Saccharibacillus brassicae: one gene and its partners. The protein of the gene in region 2 interacts with the protein of the main gene of each other region in a pairwise test. Links are inferred from orthologs where the notes say so. Each region holds a gene or a part of one and is shown on either strand. Other genes may lie near its edges. The genes, in order: nusG, rho, yhbY and hfq.

What was found.
Region 1: the proteins of rho (region 2) and nusG interact in binary tests that used the Escherichia coli proteins (3 or more experiments, as listed by UniProt). The link is inferred for Saccharibacillus brassicae from one-to-one orthologs.
Region 3: the proteins of rho (region 2) and yhbY interact in binary tests that used the Escherichia coli proteins (3 or more experiments, as listed by UniProt). The link is inferred for Saccharibacillus brassicae from one-to-one orthologs.
Region 4: the proteins of rho (region 2) and hfq interact in binary tests that used the Escherichia coli proteins (3 or more experiments, as listed by UniProt). The link is inferred for Saccharibacillus brassicae from one-to-one orthologs.

What each region holds. Positions count from the first base shown.
Region 1 is NZ_CP041217.1:1,827,045-1,831,772, reverse strand. The notes cover bases 1,282-4,049. They hold nusG (transcription termination/antitermination protein NusG), read left to right. Parts: upstream 1,282-2,282; coding sequence 2,283-2,816; downstream 2,817-4,049. Other genes in these bases: rplA (50S ribosomal protein L1), read left to right, coding at 3,357-4,049; rplK (50S ribosomal protein L11), read left to right, coding at 2,841-3,266; secE (preprotein translocase subunit SecE), read left to right, coding at 2,067-2,258; rpmG (50S ribosomal protein L33), read left to right, coding at 1,896-2,045; sigH (RNA polymerase sporulation sigma factor SigH), read left to right, coding at 1,282-1,662. Outside these bases: 23S rRNA (guanosine(2251)-2'-O)-methyltransferase RlmB, read left to right, coding at 1-302; FFV09_RS07790 (NYN domain-containing protein), read left to right, coding at 312-833; more of sigH, read left to right, coding at 1,015-1,281; rplJ (50S ribosomal protein L10), read left to right, coding at 4,360-4,728. UniProt on the Escherichia coli protein: Part of the processive rRNA transcription and antitermination complex (rrnTAC). The complex forms an RNA-chaperone ring around the RNA exit tunnel of RNA polymerase (RNAP).
Region 2 is NZ_CP041217.1:2,662,221-2,666,994, reverse strand. The notes cover bases 623-3,436. They hold rho (transcription termination factor Rho), read right to left. Parts: upstream 2,799-3,436; coding sequence 1,446-2,798; downstream 623-1,445. Other genes in these bases: FFV09_RS11130 (UDP-N-acetylglucosamine 1-carboxyvinyltransferase), read right to left, coding at 3,118-3,436; FFV09_RS11140 (radical SAM family protein), read right to left, coding at 623-1,362. Also shown: more of FFV09_RS11140, read right to left, coding at 88-622; more of FFV09_RS11130, read right to left, coding at 3,437-4,371; fba (class II fructose-1,6-bisphosphate aldolase), read right to left, coding at 4,611-4,774. UniProt on the Escherichia coli protein: Facilitates transcription termination by a mechanism that involves Rho binding to the nascent RNA, activation of Rho's RNA-dependent ATPase activity, and release of the mRNA from the DNA template.
Region 3 is NZ_CP041217.1:846,152-850,968, forward strand. Bases 715-3,571 are described here. They hold yhbY (ribosome assembly RNA-binding protein YhbY), read right to left. Parts: upstream 2,360-3,571; coding sequence 2,069-2,359; downstream 715-2,068. Other genes in these bases: rsfS (ribosome silencing factor), read right to left, coding at 715-815; yqeK (bis(5'-nucleosyl)-tetraphosphatase (symmetrical) YqeK), read right to left, coding at 819-1,439; FFV09_RS03380 (nicotinate-nucleotide adenylyltransferase), read right to left, coding at 1,411-2,013; FFV09_RS03390 (shikimate dehydrogenase), read right to left, coding at 2,459-3,304; yqeH (ribosome biogenesis GTPase YqeH), read right to left, coding at 3,335-3,571. In the rest of the region: FFV09_RS03365 (CvfB family protein), read right to left, coding at 1-471; more of rsfS, read right to left, coding at 468-714; more of yqeH, read right to left, coding at 3,572-4,459; FFV09_RS03400 (YqeG family HAD IIIA-type phosphatase), read right to left, coding at 4,456-4,817.
Region 4 is NZ_CP041217.1:5,503,087-5,507,850, forward strand. Bases 1,271-4,074 are described here. They hold hfq (RNA chaperone Hfq), read right to left. Parts: upstream 2,892-4,074; coding sequence 2,649-2,891; downstream 1,271-2,648. Other genes in these bases: FFV09_RS23175 (transglycosylase domain-containing protein), read right to left, coding at 1,271-2,444; miaA (tRNA (adenosine(37)-N6)-dimethylallyltransferase MiaA), read right to left, coding at 2,932-3,912; FFV09_RS23190 (class I SAM-dependent methyltransferase), read right to left, coding at 3,905-4,074. Also shown: more of FFV09_RS23175, read right to left, coding at 1-1,270; more of FFV09_RS23190, read right to left, coding at 4,075-4,684. UniProt on the Escherichia coli protein: RNA chaperone that binds small regulatory RNA (sRNAs) and mRNAs to facilitate mRNA translational regulation in response to envelope stress, environmental stress and changes in metabolite concentrations.

The DNA of each region.
Region 1 (4,728 bases), 840 kb from region 2 along the record:
ACGTGCCGGTCGCGCGGGTGACGAACCTCGTGCAGACGATCGAGAAGCTCAAGGAGTCGGGCGTCTGGATCGCGGGTACCGACGTCCGGGCCGAAGGAGAGATCTACGACACGGATATTTTCAAAGGACCGCTCGCGATCGTGATCGGCAACGAAGGCGAAGGCATGGGCCGTCTCATTCGGGAGAAATGCGACGTGCTGATCAAGCTGCCGATGCAGGGCCGAATCAATTCGCTGAACGCTTCCGTTGCCGCAGGCGTCGTCATGTACGAAGTGCTGCGCCAGCGCGGCAGCAGAAAGTAGCGTGTAACGATGGCCGATTTGCGGGATGTGCTTCTGGTGGACGGCTACAACATGATCGGAGCCTGGCCCGACCTGGCTTCGCTGTCGCAAATCGACATGAATGAGGCGCGCGACCGCCTGCTCGAACGCTTGGCCGATTATCAGGCTTTCACGGGGCGGCGCGTCATCGCCGTGTTCGACGCTTACCGGGTACCGGGCAAAGGCCGGACGTTCGAGCAGGGACGGGTCGAAGTGTATTTTACCCGGGAAAAGGAAACCGCGGACGAAGCGGTGGAACGCTTTGCCGGGCAGTTTCGCAGAAAGCGGCGCGACGTGTACGTGGCTACGAGCGACTTCGTGGAGCAGAGCGTCGCGTTCGCGCAGGGCGCGCTGCGGATGCCGGCGCTCGAACTGCTCAGCGAAGTGGAGCAGAGCGAGCGCGAGATCAGCAAGCGGATCGCCGAACAGGCGCGGAGCGAAAGCCGCAATACGATTGACGGCAAACTGACGCCCGAGCAGCTGCGGCTGTTCGAACGCTGGCGCCGCGAATAGAAATCGCGGCACGGCGCGGAAGGAAGCGTTTTTTTGCAAGCGGTGACGCAAAAAGGAATTTTCCGGTATCCGCGCCCACTTTTAGGTGCCGCGCGGTTGACGTTGGAAGGTGACATAATATATACTGAGGCTAACTTTTACGACAGGCTCGAAACTTGCGCCGCGGCCGGAGGGATTGCTGGTGAGTGTAGATCTCAAAGACGTCATAGTTTCACCTTACGATTTCCAATGCGACGAAGAAGTCGTGGAGGCGTTTCGTGCCGGAGATAGCGAGGCACTGGAATATCTGATTAACAAGTACCGTAATTTCGTGCGCGCAAAAGCCCGGTCTTATTTCCTGATCGGAGCCGACCGCGAAGACATTATCCAGGAAGGCATGATCGGCCTGTACAAAGCGGTTCGCGATTTTCGCGGCGACAGGCTGGCTTCTTTCAAGGCGTTCGCCGAGATTTGCATTACGCGGCAGATCATTACGGCGATCAAGACGGCGACCCGGCAGAAGCATATTCCGCTGAATTCGTACGTGTCGCTGGACAAGCCGATTTACGAAGAAGACTCGGACCGGACGCTGCTCGACGTCATCTGCGTATCCCAGGTGTGCGATCCGGAAGAACTGATCATCAATCGGGAAGACTTCAATGGACTGGAACACAAGATGGCCGAGATTTTGAGCGAGCTCGAACGGCAGGTGCTTATGCTGTACCTGGACGGGCGCTCCTATCAGGAGATCGCCGTCGACCTGCGGAGACACGTGAAGTCGATCGACAACGCGCTGCAGCGGGTCAAGCGCAAGCTGGAACGGTATTTGGAAATTCGGGATCAGGTATAAGGCGTTCGTTTGCGATCTACATAGGCAGCAAGGCGGCCCGGCAGAGGGCGAAAAGGGAAGGCTCCGGGATCGGAGCCTTTTTTTGCGGGGACGAAAAGCATTGTCCTTTCAAGCTTTTTCGTTGACAGTATATACCGGCTATGCTAAAGTGTCTTAGGTAGGCCTAAAATCATGATTTTAGGCTCAATACGAGTTCTTCTTGATTGAAGGATATCTTCGGGAGGTGTACATCTATGCGGGTTATTATCACGTTGGCATGCACGCAGTGCAAGCAGCGCAATTATACAACGATGAAGAACAAACGTAATCACCCTGACCGCATGGAGATGAAGAAGTATTGCAAGTATTGTAACTCGCAAACTCCTCATCGTGAGACCAGATAGTTTGTTGGAGGTGTCGTCGGCGTGAAAAAGAGCTTCAAGTCTATGTTTTCCTTTTTCTCCGAAAGCTGGGCTGAACTTAAAAAGGTTCGCTGGCCCAATCGCAAAGAACTGACCAATTACACGCTTGTTGTTTTGGGCACGATTGTTGTGATGGCTGTATTCTTTTGGGTAATCGACATTGGACTCTCCTATGCGATTGAAGCGATAATTTAAGGAAGGGCCTGTAGGTGGCTTGATATGGAAAAAAGATGGTACGTCGTTCATACCTATTCCGGGTATGAGAACAAAGTCAAAGCCAATTTGGAAAAGCGCGTAGAATCGATGGGCATGGAAGACAAGATTTTCCGGGTTCTTGTTCCGATGGAAGAAGAAATAGTCGACAAAGACGGCAAGAAAAAAACCGTCATGCGTAAAGTCTATCCGGGTTATGTCTTGGTGGAAATGATCCAGACCGATGATTCTTGGTACGTTGTTCGCAACACGCCGGGCGTCACCGGGTTTGTAGGTTCGACGGGTTCCGGTTCCAAGCCGACAGCCCTGCTTCCGGAAGAGGTAGAACAAATTCTGAAGCACATGGGCATGTCCGAGCCGAAACCGAAGATCGAATTCGATCTGAAGGAATCCGTGCGCATCAAAGTGGGGCCTTTTGCGAACTTTGTCGGAACAGTGGAAGAAATTCTGCTGGAGAAGAGCAAGCTCAAGGTACACGTCAACATGTTCGGGCGGGAAACGCCGCTTGAATTGGATTACACGCAAGTCGAGAAGATTTAACTAAGCGCAAGGAGGTGTTTCTCAATGGCAAAGAAAGTCATTAAAATGGTGAAACTTCAAATTCCTGCAGGTAAAGCTAACCCGGCGCCTCCAGTAGGTCCAGCACTGGGTCAAGCAGGTGTGAACATCATGGCATTCTGTAAAGAATTCAATGCTCGCACAGCCGACCAGGCAGGTCTGATCATTCCGGTCGAGATCTCCGTATTTGAAGACCGTTCTTTCACTTTCATCACGAAAACTCCGCCGGCTGCAGTTCTGCTGCGTGTCGCTGCGAAGATCGAGAAGGGTTCGGGCGAACCGAACAAGAAGAAAGTGGCTACCGTTAACCGCGATACCGTTCGTCAAATCGCCGAACAAAAAATGCCTGACCTTAACGCAGCGAGCGTAGAGTCCGCTATGCGTATGGTTGAAGGTACAGCCCGCAGCATGGGCATCACGATCCAAGACTAGTTCTTGAACTATCGTTCCAAAGCCGAGCCCCAAGGCAGTGCGGCATATGTGGGAGGGTAACCCGCTAACACCACAAAGGAGGAATACACAATGGCTAAACACGGTAAAAAATACGTAGAAGCTGCTAAGCTGTTCGACAGCGAAACAGTTTACGAACCAGCCGAAGCTGTAAGTCTCGTAAAAAAGACGGCAACAGCTAAATTCGACGAAACTGTCGAAGCGGCAGTGCGTTTGGGCGTAGACCCACGTAAACAAGACCAAGCCGTTCGCGGCGTCGTTGTCCTGCCACACGGCACAGGCAAAACGCAGCGCGTATTGGTATTTGCAAAAGGCGATAAGGCGAAGGAAGCGGAAGCTGCCGGAGCTGACTTCGTAGGCGATCAGGACATGATCAACAAGATCCAACAAGGTTGGTTCGAGTTCGACGTCTGCGTAGCAACGCCTGACATGATGAGCGAAGTCGGTAAACTGGGTCGTCTGCTCGGCGGTAAAGGCCTCATGCCTAACCCTAAAGCAGGTACAGTTACTTTCGACGTTACCAAGGCTGTGCAAGAAATCAAAGCCGGTAAAATCGAATACCGTCTGGACAAAGCAGGCCAAATCCATGCACCGATCGGCAAAGCGTCGTTCAGTGAGGATCAGTTGAACGAGAACCTGAAAGCACTGATGGAGGCGCTCAACCGCGCTAAACCTGCTGCTGCCAAGGGCGTTTACCTGAGAGGCGTAGCGATGTCCGCAACGATGGGACCGAGCATTCGCGTTAACACAACTTCTTACAAATAAAAAAGTGTTGACTCCGGTCGATATTTTCGATACATTGTAGAAGCTGTTTCATTCCGTTATCCGTAACGGTCTGGTAAATTTGAATATGCTTACCGTAGACAGTAGGTGCTTTCGGGCTTAATTTCCTACCGAGGTGTGTGATAGAATTTCAGCTCTGCTGATTCGTCAAGCCTTCGTACTTCTGCGGAGGCTTTTCTTATTGCATACGCCGCACGTTAAGTTTTACTTGAATGTGGCAAAAGTGGAGGCGACCGCATCGTCCGCTGCGGCGGTTCGGCGCTTCACTCCAATTCAACAGGAGGTGTACGATTTGGCTAACGCAAAACTGATTCAATCCAAACAAGAGTCGGTAGACGTAATCGCCGGTAAACTGCGCGAAAGCGTATCGACCGTGGTTGTCGACTATCGTGGTCTGAACGTTGCTCAAGTTACCGAGCTGCGTAAACAGCTTCGCGAAGCGGGCATCGAGTTTCAGGTTCTGAAAAACTCGCTGGTTCGCCGTGCGGCTGCGGCTGCCGAACTGAGCGAGCTCGAAGGAGTCCTTACAGGACCTACCGCGATCGCGTTCGGAACGGAAGACGTTGTGACTCCAGCCAAAATCCTGAACGACTTCGCGAAAACGAATGACGCTCTGGAACTTAAAGGTGGAGTTGTAGAAGGTCGCGTAGTAGGAGCCGAA
Region 2 (4,774 bases):
GAATAGCAAATAAGCCTGACGATTCATTCGCCGGGCTTATTCGCCTTGCTTTTCAGGCGGACATTTCGTCCGCCTCTACAGCGAGCCTTATACGAGCCCGACCGGAGGTTTCGCCCGGCGCTGATCCATCGGAGGCACGTGGGTGTACGAGCCGATCACGACGTTCGGCAGTTCTTCGCGGAAGATCTCAAGCATCTGCTTCATGCCGAGGATATCTCCCTGGGCAGGCGGAATGAGTTCGATGTAGCTTTCCGGGTCGATATTCAGGTTCCGCATCTGGATCAATTTGAGGTCGGTGCGGCGCGCGAATTCGATCATCGCTTCGATCTCTTCCTCGCGGTCCGTAACGCCCGGGAAGATCAAATAGTTGATCGACGTATACACGCCCTGCTTCGCCGCGTAAGCCATCGATTTCTCGACGTTCGCAAGCGTATAGCCGCGCGGTTTGTAATACGCGTTGTAGTGGTCGTCCAGCGCGCTGATCGTGCTGACGCGCATAAGATCCAGACCCGCGTCGACGATGCCGCGGATATGGTCGGACAAGCCGGCATTGGTGTTGATGTTAATGTAGCCCATGTCGGTGCGCGAGCGCACTTCGCGGATCGCTTCAATGATCAGCTTGGCCTGGGTGGAAGGCTCGCCTTCGCAGCCCTGCCCGAAACTGATGATCGATTCCGGCGTGGTCAGGTGCTCCATCATGACCTGAACCATTTCTTCCGTGCGCGGACGGAAGTTCATGCGCGTCTGCGGCGCGACGAAGCCGCTGTCGTCGGGCTGTTCGGAAATGCAGCCGAAGCAGCCGGCGTTGCACGAGTAAGAGACCGGCACGCCGCCTTCCCAGCGTCCGAGGAACGTGTTCGACGACGTCAGGCATTCATAGCCGAGCGCGCAGTTCGACAAATGCTGGTACAGGCGGTTGTCGGGATACTTTTCGATAAAATCGTGCACTTTCGTGTTCAGTTCGCGGGTATCGCAGTTTTCCGGGTTCCACTTTTCCGGGTCGTCGCATTGTTCGGCCGTCACGTAGAAACGCCCGTCTTTCCAGACGACCGCGGAATAGCCGAACAACGGCAGCTTATATTCTTTGTCCGTCTTCACGTAGCCGGGCAGGGCGAGGCGGGTGAAACCTTGCGGAAGCAGGGCTCCGACCGCCTGCATGCCTTCGAGCGCCATCATCTCGCCGCTCTCGGGATCGAGTGCGACAGGCTTGGTGCTCGGCAGGCCGACCAGGGTCGCGCCGTCCGGCAGCGGAATCAGTTCGTCGTCCATAATTTCGATAATCATATCGGCGCTGCGCGCCAAAGCGAGCAGTTCGGGGTGATCGTATACGTTGCCGTTCTCGTCGGCATAAACCAGATGCATGAGTAAGGTCTCCTTTTAGCGGGCTTGCGCTTGGTTCGCTGAAGCGTGAACCGTTTTAGTGTGCGTGTGGCCTAATCGTTAATTTACTTGCTGGTGACGGAAGCGGTCCGCGCCGGGCGTTTCGTCGCGGCGGAAGACGAACTTCCGCTGCTTTTCGACGACGAAGCCGGCTTGGAGCCGGTCTTGCTGTCGGCGGTCGTATCGAAAGAAGCCAGGAACTCGGCATTCTTCTCGCAGTTTCTCAGCTTCTTGAGGAAGCCTTCGATAAAGTCGAACGAGTCGTTCATGTTCTTGCGGATATGCCAGACGGTATCCAGCTCTTCCTTGGACAGCAGCATCTCCTCGCGGCGCGTGCCCGAGCGGCGGATATCGATCGCCGGGAAGATCCGGCGTTCGGCCAGTTTCCGGTCCAGATGCAGTTCCATGTTGCCGGTACCCTTGAATTCTTCATAGATAATATCGTCCATTCTGGAGCCGGTGTCAATCAAGGCAGTCGCCAGAATGGTCAGGCTGCCGCCTTCTTCGACGTTGCGCGCCGAACCGAAGAAGCGCTTCGGCCGGTGGAATGCGGCCGGATCGATACCGCCGCTCAGCGTACGGCCGGACGGAGGAATGACAAGATTGTACGCCCGGGCCAGGCGGGTAATGCTGTCGAGCAGGATGACGACGTCTTTCTTGTGCTCGACCATCCGCAGCGCGCGTTCCAATACGAGCTCGGCGACCTTGATATGGTTCTCCGGCAGTTCGTCGAACGTCGAAGCCACGACTTCGCCCCGGACCGAGCGCTGCATGTCCGTCACTTCTTCGGGACGCTCGTCGATCAGCAGCACGAACAGTTCGATTTCCGGATTGTTCTCGGAAATGCTGTTCGCCACTTCTTTGAGCAGCTGCGTTTTGCCCGCTTTCGGCGGAGCGACGATCAGGCCGCGCTGGCCGAGCCCGACAGGCGCCAGCAGGTCCATGATTCGCGCCGAAACGCGGTTTTGCGTCGTTTCGAGCGACAGCTTTTTCTCCGGATACAGCGGCGTCAACGCAGGGAAATGCAGACGTTCCGCTGCGGTGGCCGGGTCCTGGCCGTTGACCGCATTAACCTGGAGCAGGCCGAAATAACGTTCGTTTTCTTTGGGCGCCCGGCATTTGCCGGAGACGAGATCGCCGCTGCGCAGATCGAATTTGCGGATCTGGGAAGCGGAGATGTAGATGTCTTCCGTGCTGGGCAGGTAGTTGATCGGACGCAGGAAGCCGTAGCCTTCCGGCAGCACTTCAAGTACGCCCTGCATGAACATCAGACCGCTCTGTTCGGCTTGGGCGCGCAGGATCGCGAAGATCAATTCGCGTTTTTTCATTTGGCCGTAGTACGGTATTTGGTACTTTTTGGCCAATTTATACAGATCGGTTAGTTTCATTTCTTCCAGATCGGAAATTTGCAAATCCATGTAAGATAACCACCTATTCAATTTTATATTGGAAAGCTTCGTCTCGGCTCCCCTGCGGGAACGGCCGGACAAAAGCGAAATAAGCTGGATTTGGTAAGAGGTATGCTGCGGAAAAAGTGCAGAGTGTAAGGGTGACGCCGGTTGAAACGAGCTCGGGCTGTTTCCCGAAAAGAAAGGAGTAGTGAATCGTCTGGAAATGAAAAGAAACGAAGATGAAAAGTCCATCGATGAAAACCATTACCCGTTTTGCAAAAGATGATACCAAAAAATCTAAAATCAAAAAAATGCGGACACGGCCGAAGCCGTGCCTGCAGCAAAATCAGGTCGTCTCGCGCCATACGTCGGCGCCCAGGTTGCGAAGATTGGTGACCAGATTGTCGTAACCCCGGTCGATATATTCGACGCCTTCGATCTCGGTGACGCCGCCTTCCACGGTCAAGCCCGCGATGACGAGCGCCGCTCCCGCGCGCAGATCCGCCGCCTGCACTTTGGCCGCGTTCAACGGACCGCCTTCGATGACCGCGGAGCGGCCTTCGACGCGAATCTTCGCGCCCATGCGAACCAGTTCGGGCACGTGCTTGAAGCGGTTGCTGTAGACGAAATCGCTGAGCACGCTTGCGCCTTCGGCCTGGGTCAGCAGGCTGGTCATCGGCGATTGCAGATCGGTCGGGAAGCCGGGATAGACGAGCGCTTTCACGTCGACGTGCTGATAGTTCGGCCCGCCGATAATGCGGATGCTCTCGTCCATTTCTTCGACGGTTACGCCGATTTCCTGCAGCTTGGCGGTCAACGCCTCCAGATGCTTCGGAATGACGCTGTCGATCAGGACGTTGCCGCGCGTGGCCGCGGCGGCAATCATATAAGTACCGGCCTGAATACGGTCGGGAATAATCGAATGTCGGCAGCCGTGCAGTTTCTGAACGCCTTCGATCCGGATCGTCTCCGTGCCGGCGCCTTTGATGATGGCTCCCATGGAATTCAGCAAAGTCGCTACGTCTATGATTTCAGGCTCTTTGGCCGCATTTTCGATCATGGTGGAACCTGTGGCTTTGGCAGCCGCCAGCATAATGTTGATGGTCGCGCCCACGCTTGCGACGTCGAGGTAGATCTTCGTGCCGCGCAGTTCTTCCGCATGCAAATGAATCGCGCCGTGTTCGTTGACCGCGGTCGCGCCCAATGCTTCGAAGCCTTTGATATGCTGATCGATCGGACGGGGCTCGAAATTGCAGCCTCCCGGAAGCCCGATCAAAGCTTCGCCGAACTTGCCCAGCAAAGCGCCCATCATATAGTAGGAAGCCCGAAGTTTCTTGACCGAGCCGTTAGGCATCGGAATCGATTTGACGTTCGAAGGATCAATCCGCATCTGACTGCCTTCCCAGGATACCCGCGCACCCAGCGCTTCCAGAATCTCGGAATAAACCGCTACGTCGCTAAGCAGCGGGAGATTATCCAATATCACTTCGGAATCCGCAAGCAGCGCTGCCGGAATGAGCGCTATGGCGCTGTTCTTCGCACCGCTGATCGTGACCGTTCCCTGGAGCGGACGTCCACCGGTGATCATTAATTTTTCCATAAGTTCAAAGGTCCCCCTACGTGATGTGCAGCCATTCGAAAAAGACTGAAAGTCGTATAATGTGTGTTCGTGACCAAAATGGCCTGCCTGTTTTTCGGACAAAAAAAAGCTTGAGTGTAAAACAAAATGGAAAGCCACCGCTTGAACGGTGATCTTTCCATAATGAAGGACTGCTTCGGATTTTGCAATAAAAAATCGACGCCGCGCCCAAAAGGGCGTTCGGTCATCCCAAGCGAAGCTTAGGCTTTGTTGCTCGAACCGAATTCTTTGATTTTGCCGATCACGGTAGCTTTGATCGCGTCGCGGCCCGGTACGATGAACGTACGTGGATCGTAAGCGTCAGGCTTGGCAGCCAGCACTTCGCGAACGACTCTGGCGAATGCGATTTGGTTCTCGGTGTTCA
Region 3 (4,817 bases), 1.8 Mb from region 2 along the record:
TTGGTTTTTCCACGATTCCGGTGCCTGGAAGCACAGCGGCGACAGTTCTTCCTCGCCCGAGGCGCGGGCGAGCAGACGTCCCTGCTTGTCACGGTCCATGCGCACGAAGACGCGGTCGCCGATCTCCGGCTGCAGTTCCGGCGTTTCCGGCAGCTCGCGCTTCGGAAGCAGCAGCTGGCGGCCGAGACCCATTTCGAGGAAGCAGCCGAGCCGCGGATGAATATCCGCGACTTCCAGCGCGCCGATCTCGCCGAACGTCAGCAGCGGTCTTTTCATCGTGGCGATCAGACGGTCTTCGGAGTCGTGGTGAATAAACACCTCGGTGTCCTGGCCGTTGCGGAATTTCATATTGCCGGTGCGCTCCGTGTAGGGCAGCAGCACTTCGTTCACGCCGTCGGTCATGAAAAATCCGTGCGGAGACACTTCACGGGCCACCTTCAGCGTAACGATCGTACCCGCTTCGAGACTCATACCGTCGTCACCACTTTGGCGTCCGACCAGACGCGCTCGATATTGTAATATTCGCGTTCGTCGCGGTGGAAAATATGCACGACGACGTCGCCGAGATCCATCAGCACCCAACGTGCCGAATCCATGCCTTCGATGCCGCGAATAGGCGCGCCGGCGTCAATAGCGTGCTTGCGCACTTCCGCCGCGATCGCCTGAACCTGCGTATCGGAATTACCGTGGCATACCACGAAATAATCGGCGACCATCGAGATGCCGGTCAAGTCCAGAGCCACGACGTTCATCGCCTTTTTCTCCGCTGCGGCCTCCATCGCGAGATGAAGCAGTTCTTTTGGTTTTACACTCATTCGTTAGCCTCCCTTTTTTTCGGATACCGGCTTGTTCTGCCGCGCCGACTCGCGCTGCGCGAGCTGGCGAATCAGATCGTTGCGGGCCAGTACCGTTGTCGGAAATATCGTTTGTCCCCGTTCGACCAACACACGCAGCGTGGAGTCGAATCCGGCGACCAGTCCTTCTTCCAAGCTGAGACGCGCTTTTTCGCGGATCAGTTCCACGCCCGGAAAATCGCGTCCCGGCTCGATATAATCGGCCAGGCAGACCACTTTGTCGAGCAGGGTCATGCCTTCGCGGCCGGAGGTGTGATACCGGATCGCGTCGATCACTTCGCGGTCTTCGATGCCGTATTCGTGTTCCGCCACGTAGGCGCCCACTTCCGAATGCCACATCGGCGCGTCGTAATTCAGCAGATCGGCGTTCATGCCGTTCTCGGCGATGACCGCCGACTGGCGCTGGACGGGCCAATATTTGGCCACGTCGTGAATGATGGCGGCAAGCTCCGCCCGGGCGGGATCGGCGCCGTAGCGCTCGGCAAGTTCGATCGCCGAGTGCATGACGCCGAGCGTATGCTGCCATCTGCGCGCCGGCATCTGCGCCGAGACGCGATCAATCAGTTCCTGGCGCGTGTACCGCATGCGCATCGCTCCTCCGCAAATAATCGTAGACGTTATCGGGCACAAGATAGCGCGCGGACACGCCTTTCTTGAGCCGGTCGCGGATTTCCGTCGAAGAAATTTCGAGCTGCGGCATGTCGACATGGTCGATCCGCTCCGCGACGAGCGCGTCGAGTCCCGACGTATCGAGCTTGTACCCGGCCCGGCCGACGGCCGCGAAGCGGGTCAGCAGAGCCAGCTTTTCGATCCGTTCCCACTTGGGCAAGTAGTTGACCATATCCGTGCCGACGATGAAATGAAAAGACGCGTGCGGATATTTCGCCACAAGCTCGCCCATCGTATCCGCCGAATAAGAGACGCCTCCGCGCCGAAGCTCGATATCGAGCGTCCGGAACGCCGGCTGCGTGCCGATGGCGAGCTCCACCATATGCAGCCGTTCCTCGCCCGAGAAGCCGGCTTCGGCTTTGTGCGGAGGGATATGGGACGGCATGAACCAGACTTCGTCCAGGCCAAGCGCCTCGCGCGCCGTCTCGGCGGCGACCAAATGCCCGATATGGATCGGGTCGAACGTTCCGCCCATGATTCCGATCTTCACAATCTTTCACTCCTCCGCTTCGCTTCAAGGCCGCCGCATTCGCGGCGCCGCCGGATTACGGCAGTACGATTTGCTTGTTTTCTTTCGATTCTTTGTACAGCACGATCGTGCGGCCGATAACCTGTACCAATTCCGCTTCCGCGGCTTCGGCCAGTTTCGATCCGAGTTCCTTCGGCTCTTCGTCGCAGTTTTTGAGCACCGTGATTTTGAGCAGTTCGCGGGTCTCGATCGCTTCGTTGATATGCCGAACGAGCTGATCGTTGAATCCGCCTTTGCCGATCTGGAAGATCGCGTTCAGATGATGCGCCTCGGAGCGCAAATAACGTTTTTGTTTGCCTGTCAGCATAAGTTTGATAAACTCCTCTTTTTGGAAAATGCCGCCCGCACGGCGGGGTTCGCCCCCAAGGCGGACGGCCGTTCTTATTCATTCTTTACCCATTTTGCGTCAAATCTCCATGCTTGCCAGCACCGCGCGGCGCATGGCAGAGACCGGTGCCGGCACGCCCGTCCAATATTCCAGCGCATAAGCGCCCTGGTAGACGAACATGCCGAGTCCGCCGTGCGTCCGGCAGCCGCGCTCGCGCGCAAGGCGCAGCAGGCGCGTCTCCAGCGGGTTGTAGATCAGGTCGCTGACGATTTCCGTCCCGCGCAGAAGCGCGGGATCGAGCGGCAGTCCGTCCACGTGCGGATGCATCCCGACCGACGTCGTGTTAATGACGAGATCCGCGCTTTCGAGCGCCTGCGCCGCACGGTCCGCCGGCAGCGCGACCAGGTCGATCAGGTCGCTCCACTCGCGCGCCAGTTCTTCGGCCCGCTGCGTCGTCCGGTTCAGCAGCGTGATCCGGTCCGGCGCTTCGGCCGCGAGCGCATGCACGATGCCTCTTGCGGCGCCGCCCGCCCCGATCACGACGATGCGGCGGCCCGTCAATTCGGCCGCCGCCTCTTCCTTCAGGGAGCGGACATACCCGATCCCGTCCGTATTGCGGCCGATCAACCGGCCGTTCTCGTTCACGATCGTGTTGACCGCGCCGATCCGCCGGGCGTCTTCGCCCAGCTCGTCGAGGTAGGGCATGACGTTTTCCTTGTGCGGGATCGTCACGTTGATGCCCCGGTAGCCGTCTTCGCGCACGGAACGGATCATGTCCCCGAGCCGCTGCGGCGTCACATGGATCGCCGCGTACTCGCCTTCGAGGCCCAGTTCCCGCAGCGCGGCGTTATGCATCGCCGGGGATTTGGAATGCGCGATCGGATCTCCGATCACGCCAAGCTTGAGCGCACGCTGTCGATTCACGGCTTATTCCTCCCGAACGCGCGCCGGTCGTCAGACCAGCGAACCGCGCATAATGACTTTTACGCCTTTCGGCGCGTGAACGGCCGCTTTGGCGCCGCTCTCCCCGTTCGCTTTGATCCAGCCGAGACCGGAGATGAACAGATCCTGGGCGCCGCCTTTGGGAATGCGGAATTCGTGCCGCGTCCAGGCCGGGATATTCTGCCCGCTTTCGAGCGACGGCGGCGTCAGCAGCTCGCCCAGATGATCGGCGTACAGCTCATCGGCGCGGCCGAGCTTCGTCCGGTGCAGCTTGAGCGCTCCGCTCGTATAGAAAGTGAACGATTGGCGTTCGCCTTCGACGAAGTCGAACCGCGCCAGTCCGCCGATAAACAGCGTCTGGCCTTCGTTGAGCTGGTACACGGCCGGCTTGAGCGGCTTCTCGGGCATGATCTTGACCATATCGCCCGGCGTCACCAGTTCCGTGTAGCGGGACGGGTAGACAATCCCCGGCGTATCGACGATGTATTTGCCGTCGTCGAGCGGGATATTGACCATATCGAGCGTCGTGCCCGGATACCGGGACGTCGTCAACTCTTCGTCGAGATCGCTGTAGTCGGTAATTAGGCGGTTAATGAGCGTGGACTTGCCCACGTTCGTCGCGCCGACGACATAGACGTCGCGATCGCCGCGGCGATCAGCGACTTCCTGAAGCAGACGATCGAAGCCCAGATTTTTTTTGGCGCTGCACAGCACGATCTCTTCGGTCTTGAGACCGGCTTCCTTCGCCTGCTTCTGCACCCAGTTGCGCACTTTGTTCCAGTTCGTCACTTTCGGCAGCAGGTCGATTTTGTTGACCGCGAGAATAACCGGATTGCTGCCGACAAAGCGCTGCAGTCCGGTAATGATGCTGCCGTCAAAGTCGAACAGGTCCACGATGTGGATCACCAGCGCCTTGCGGTCGCCGATCTGGCTGAGCATGCGCAGGAACTCGTCCTGGTTGACCGCAACCGAAGCCACTTCGTTGTAATTTTTGATCCGGAAGCAGCGGCGGCAGATCTGCGCGCCTTCTTCCTTCAACTGCGGAATATAGCCCAGTCCCGCCGGGTCTTCCGTTTGAAGCGCGGCTCCGCATCCGCTGCAGCGGACGACGGCCGAGCCTTCGAGTCTTTCCGTCATTTCTTCTTTTCCTCCTCGAGCCATTTGCCCATTTTGCGCAGGCGTCCGATCGCGACGCGTTCGACCCTGCGGTTGAACCGGGTGCGCCAGCCTTCGTCGCCGATCGCGATCGGCAGCACCAATACGGTGTACAGGCCCAGCCGGTTGCCGCCGAGCACGTCGGTAAGCAGCTGGTCGCCGACGACGATCGTCTGCTTCTCGCTGAGCTTCATCAGCTCCATCGCTTTGCGAAACGGAGCATGGGACGGCTTGCGGGCCGCATGCACGAAACGAATATCGAGCGGCGTAGCGAATACGGACACGCGGTTCATATTATTGTTGGATACGATCACCAGTTGAAAACCGAGCTCTTTCACTT
Region 4 (4,764 bases), 2.8 Mb from region 2 along the record:
CTGCCGTTGTCTTCGACCGGCGGCGGAACTTCTTCCGCACCTTCGTCGACTTCCGGCTCTTCGACTTCTTCCGGCGGCGTCGTCTCTTCCGGCGGCACGACCTCTTCCGGGTTGTCCTGAGCCGGCACGGTCAGACTGACCGTGTTGGAAGCCGCAGACTCCACAATCGGTTCTTCACCCGCCCGATAAGCCGTAACCGCGTAGCTGTAGGTCAGTCCGGCGAGCGCGCCCGGATCTTCCGCCGAAGCGGACATCAGGCCGTCGGAGAGCATCGAAGGCTGGGCTTCGGACGACTCCTGGCGGTACAGGCGATAGCGGACGTTGTCTCCGGCTACCGGCTGCCAGGAGAGCACGATCTTCTCGCTGCCGACGTCATACGAAGCGACAAGCCCGCTCGGCGCGCCGACCGGCTCGGCCGCTGCCGGCGGTTCCGGCTGTGGCTCCGGCTCTTCGGCGACCGGCTCCTGGGCTGGCGCGTCCGGCGCTTTGAAGTCCGTCACCGGCGTTCCGTCCAGCGCCTGGCTCATGACCCGGGCGAACATGGAGGCGGCCAGGCCGCTGCTGTTCTTCAGCAGGTGTTCGGCATTCGGCTTGTCGTAGCCCATCCATACGGCTCCGGTCCACTCCGGCGTATAGCCGACGAACCAGACGTCGCGGTTGGCGCTGTTGCCGTCAATGCCGCTCTGCGTCGTGCCGGTCTTGCCGGCCAGAGGACGGCCGATATCGGCTTTTTTGCCGGTACCGTCCGTAATGACGCTCTGCATCATCTGCGTCATCTCGTAAGCGGTCTGCGCGCTCATGACTTCTTTGGCCGTGTCGATCCGGCTGTAGATCTCGATTTCGTTCGAATCGCGGATCGATTTGATCGCGTACGCTTCGATATATTTGCCGCCGTTGGCGAACGAGTTGTATGCCTGCGACATCTCCAGCGTGTTCGTCCCGCTGCTGAGACCGCCGAGCGCAAGGCTCAGGTTATGGTCTTTGTCGGTCAGCGGGATGCCGAGCGATTCCGCGAACTGGAAGCCCGTCTCGACGCCGATCTGGTTCAGCAGCCATACGGCCGGAATATTGATCGACTCTGCCAGCGCTTCTTTCATCGAGACGGATTTGCTGTACCCGTGCAGGTTTCTCGGGCTGTAGCTGCCGAAGCTCTGCTGTTCGTTGTTCAGCTGCGAATCGACCGTGAACTGCCCGGATTCGAGCGCCGGCGCGTAGGACGCGATCGGCTTGAATGCCGAGCCCGGCTGCCGGCGGCTGTTGACCGCGCGGTTGAAATCGCCTTTATGGTAATTGCGCGCTCCCAAAATGGCGACGATGCTGCCGTTCTGGCTGTTCGTAATCGTCATGGACGCCTGCACCGGCTGATCGTCGGGACTTTCCTCGAACAGCGAGTCGTCCTTGAACGCGTCTTCGAGGCTCTGCTGCGCTTTGGCGTCCATCGTCGTGTAGATTTTGTAGCCGCCGCGGTTCAGGTCGTCTTCGCCGAGTGCCGTAGCGTCTTCCGCTTCCTGCAGCACGTAGTCGATAAACGCCTGATAATGCGTTTCTTTGGTCTCCGGCGGCGTGTAGTTGTAATTGATCGCCGCCGCTTCGTCTTTTTCCGCTTCCGTAATGTAGCCCTGCTCGTACATGAGCTGAAGCACCACGGCGCGGCGCTCTTTGGACTTGTCGGGATTCGCGATCGGGTTGTAGCGCGTCGGCGCTTTCGGCATCGCCGCAAGCGTCGCCATCTGCCACAGCTTGAGATCGTTCAGGTCGCTTTTGCCAAAATAACGTTCGGACGCGGCTTTGATGCCGTAATGCTGGCCGCCGAACGAAATCCGGTTGAGATACATGGCCAGAATCTCGTCTTTGTTGAACTGGCGTTCAAGCGCCAGCGCGATCGACACTTCCGTCGCTTTGCGGAAAAACGTCTTGTCCGCGGACAGGAAAATGTTCTTGGCGAGCTGCTGGGTGATGGTACTGCCGCCTTCCACGGCCGAGCGGGCAATGACGTCGCGGACCGCCGCCCGTCCGATCGATCTCAGGTCGACGCCCGAGTGATCGAAAAAGCGTTTGTCTTCGGTCGCCACGAAAGCGTCCTTGAGCAGCTTCGGAATGTCCTGCTCCTCGACTTCTTCGCCGCGCTGGATTTTGACTTCGCCGATCTGCACGCCCGTCCGGTCGTAGAGGACCGTCGGCGCTTTGATATCGATCTTGTCTTTGTTCTCGGCGAGAATCTTCTCCCCGTTGATCGTAATGAACAGGTAACCGCCCAGCGCGCACAGGACCGCAAACGCCGCCGTGAAAAATAAAGTCCAAAAAACGCGTTTCCCCGTAATTTTTTTCTTTTTCGGGGAAGTTTTTTTCTTCGCAGTCGTCGGAGGTTTTTTGCCTCCGCCGTTCCCGCCTCCGCCGCTTCCTCCGGCATTCCGGTTCGAGCGGCTCAGTTGTGGGTTAGGCATGATGTGTTCTGACACCCCTTTTGCATTCTTTGCGGCCTGAACGATCCTGGGCCGCTATGATGGTTCGCTAATGAAAAGAACAACCCGTGAGGGTTGCTCCCGTTCGCAAGCTATTGGTTTAGACGTCAGGATCGGTGAAAAGTTTCAACTTTTGCCGTTACAGGTTTGTCATTCCTTCGTTACCGAAGCGGCGCGGCGTCGCCGTTATTCGCCGGACGTGCTGTCGGGCTGGGCGAGGGATACGTTGCGCTGCGGCATAAACGTCGAAATGGCGTGCTTGTACACCATCTGCTGGCGTCCGTCGCTGTCGATCACGATCGTGAAGTTATCGAAAGCCTTGATCGTGCCCCGAATCTGAAATCCGTTGGTCAGATAGACCGTGGCAGGGATATTCTCTTTGCGCAGTTGGTTCAGGAACGTGTCTTGAATATTAATGGATTTGTTCATAACCGGTACCCCCAAATTGTCATTTTACTGTCGTTTTTGTTCAAAAATCGGAGCCGAACCTTCCGGTAATTATACCATGAACCTGTTCGAAATTCGCGGAAAATTTTTCCGGTTCGGAAACGTCCACCCATTGAATGTCGCGCATATGCCGGAACCAGGACAGCTGTCTTTTGGCAAAATGCCGGGTGTCGCGCTTCAGCTTGTAGACCGCTTCTTCAAGCGTCTCCGAGCCGTCCAGGTACGGCCAGATCTCTTTGTAGCCGAGACCCTGCATGGACACCATGTCGGGCGTATAGCCGCGGGCCTTGAGGGTGCGCACTTCTTCGACCAGGCCCTGCTCCATCATGAGGTCGATCCGCTCTTCAATACGGTTATATAGCATTTGGCGGTCCATTGTCAAACCGATCAAACATAGGTCGTAAGGCGTGGTCTTTTTCTGCGCGGCAAGCCGCTGGGACAGCGTCTCGCCGGTCAATTCGTAGATCTCCAGCGCACGGATCACCCGGCGCGTATCGTTCGGATGCAGCCGTTCCGCCGACTCCGGATCGATCGCGCGCAGCCGCGCATGCAGCGCTTCCGTACCTTCTTTTTCCGCGAACAACGCCTGTTCCTGCCGGAAAGCTTCGTCCGCTCCGCTCTCCGCGAATTCGTACCGGTAGCACAGCGATTCGATGTACAGCCCGGTGCCTCCGACGATAAAAGGCAGCCTGCCGCGCGCTTCGATCTCCGGAATAAGCGCGTCGCAGCGTTCCTGGAATTCGGATACGGAAAACGGTTCGTCCGGCTCATGGATATCGACCAAATGGTGCGGGATGCCTTCCGTTTCGGACGCCGAGATTTTGGCCGTACCGATATCCATACCCCGGTACACCTGCATGGAATCCCCGGAAATGATCTCGCACGAAAAAGTTTTGGCCAATTCGATGCTGAGTTTGGTTTTGCCGACCGCGGTCGGTCCGATCAAAACGAGCAGCTTGGGTCTGCTTCCGGCCGCATCGCCGGTTGGATAATGTTCAGTCAATAGGAATCACTCCGTACGTAATTTTGGCGTGGCTGCGTCCGTCCGGCGCGAAGCCGAGACGTTCCATTTCCCCGCTGCCTTTTTTCTCCTTGAGCACGACCGTTTTGCGCGCGATTCTCACCGCCTGCTCGATCGCTTCTACGCTCAGCGGACGGGCGTCCGCAAACGCCCGCAGCGGCGAGATCGCGGACGAATCGTACACCGGCTTGCGGAACATCGGATCGAAATAGACCACGTCGAAGCTGTCGTCGGGCAGCGACCGCAAATAATCGAGATGGTCGGCATGAATGACTTCGACGCGCCGCATCGCTTCGGTGACGGCCGATTTCTCGACTTCGTAGCTGGAGAGCCCTTCCCTCAGCAGCACGGACAGTTCCGGCGACGCTTCGAGCGCGCAGACACGGCCCTGCGGGCCGACGCGGACGGCGTACACGAGCGAATCGGTGCCGAGTCCCGCGGTGCAGTCGAGCACGGAATCTCCTTCCGCGGCGCGCGAAGCGTCGATCATCGGATCGGGTTCGCCGCGGAGCAGCCGCTTGGCGCGGACGTAACCCATGCTCGGATGGTATTCCAGCACGGGCTGCTCCTGGCGAAACAGGCGGACTTTGCCCTGGGTGACGATCAGGACCGCTTCGGCGCCGTATTTGGAAAAAAGATTGGGAATCGAGGTGCGGCTGCGCGGCACGAGCCGGATTCCCGCCTGTTCGGCGATCTGCCGGGCCCGCCGCAGTTCGGCGTCGGCCGGCGAATCGCCGGTAGTTACGATCATCATGGGGATTGGGCTCCTTTGGAATTGGAAAAGATTATGGATTGGGGGAAGATTCGGCGAAGCAGGACCTTCCTCCAGTTGAT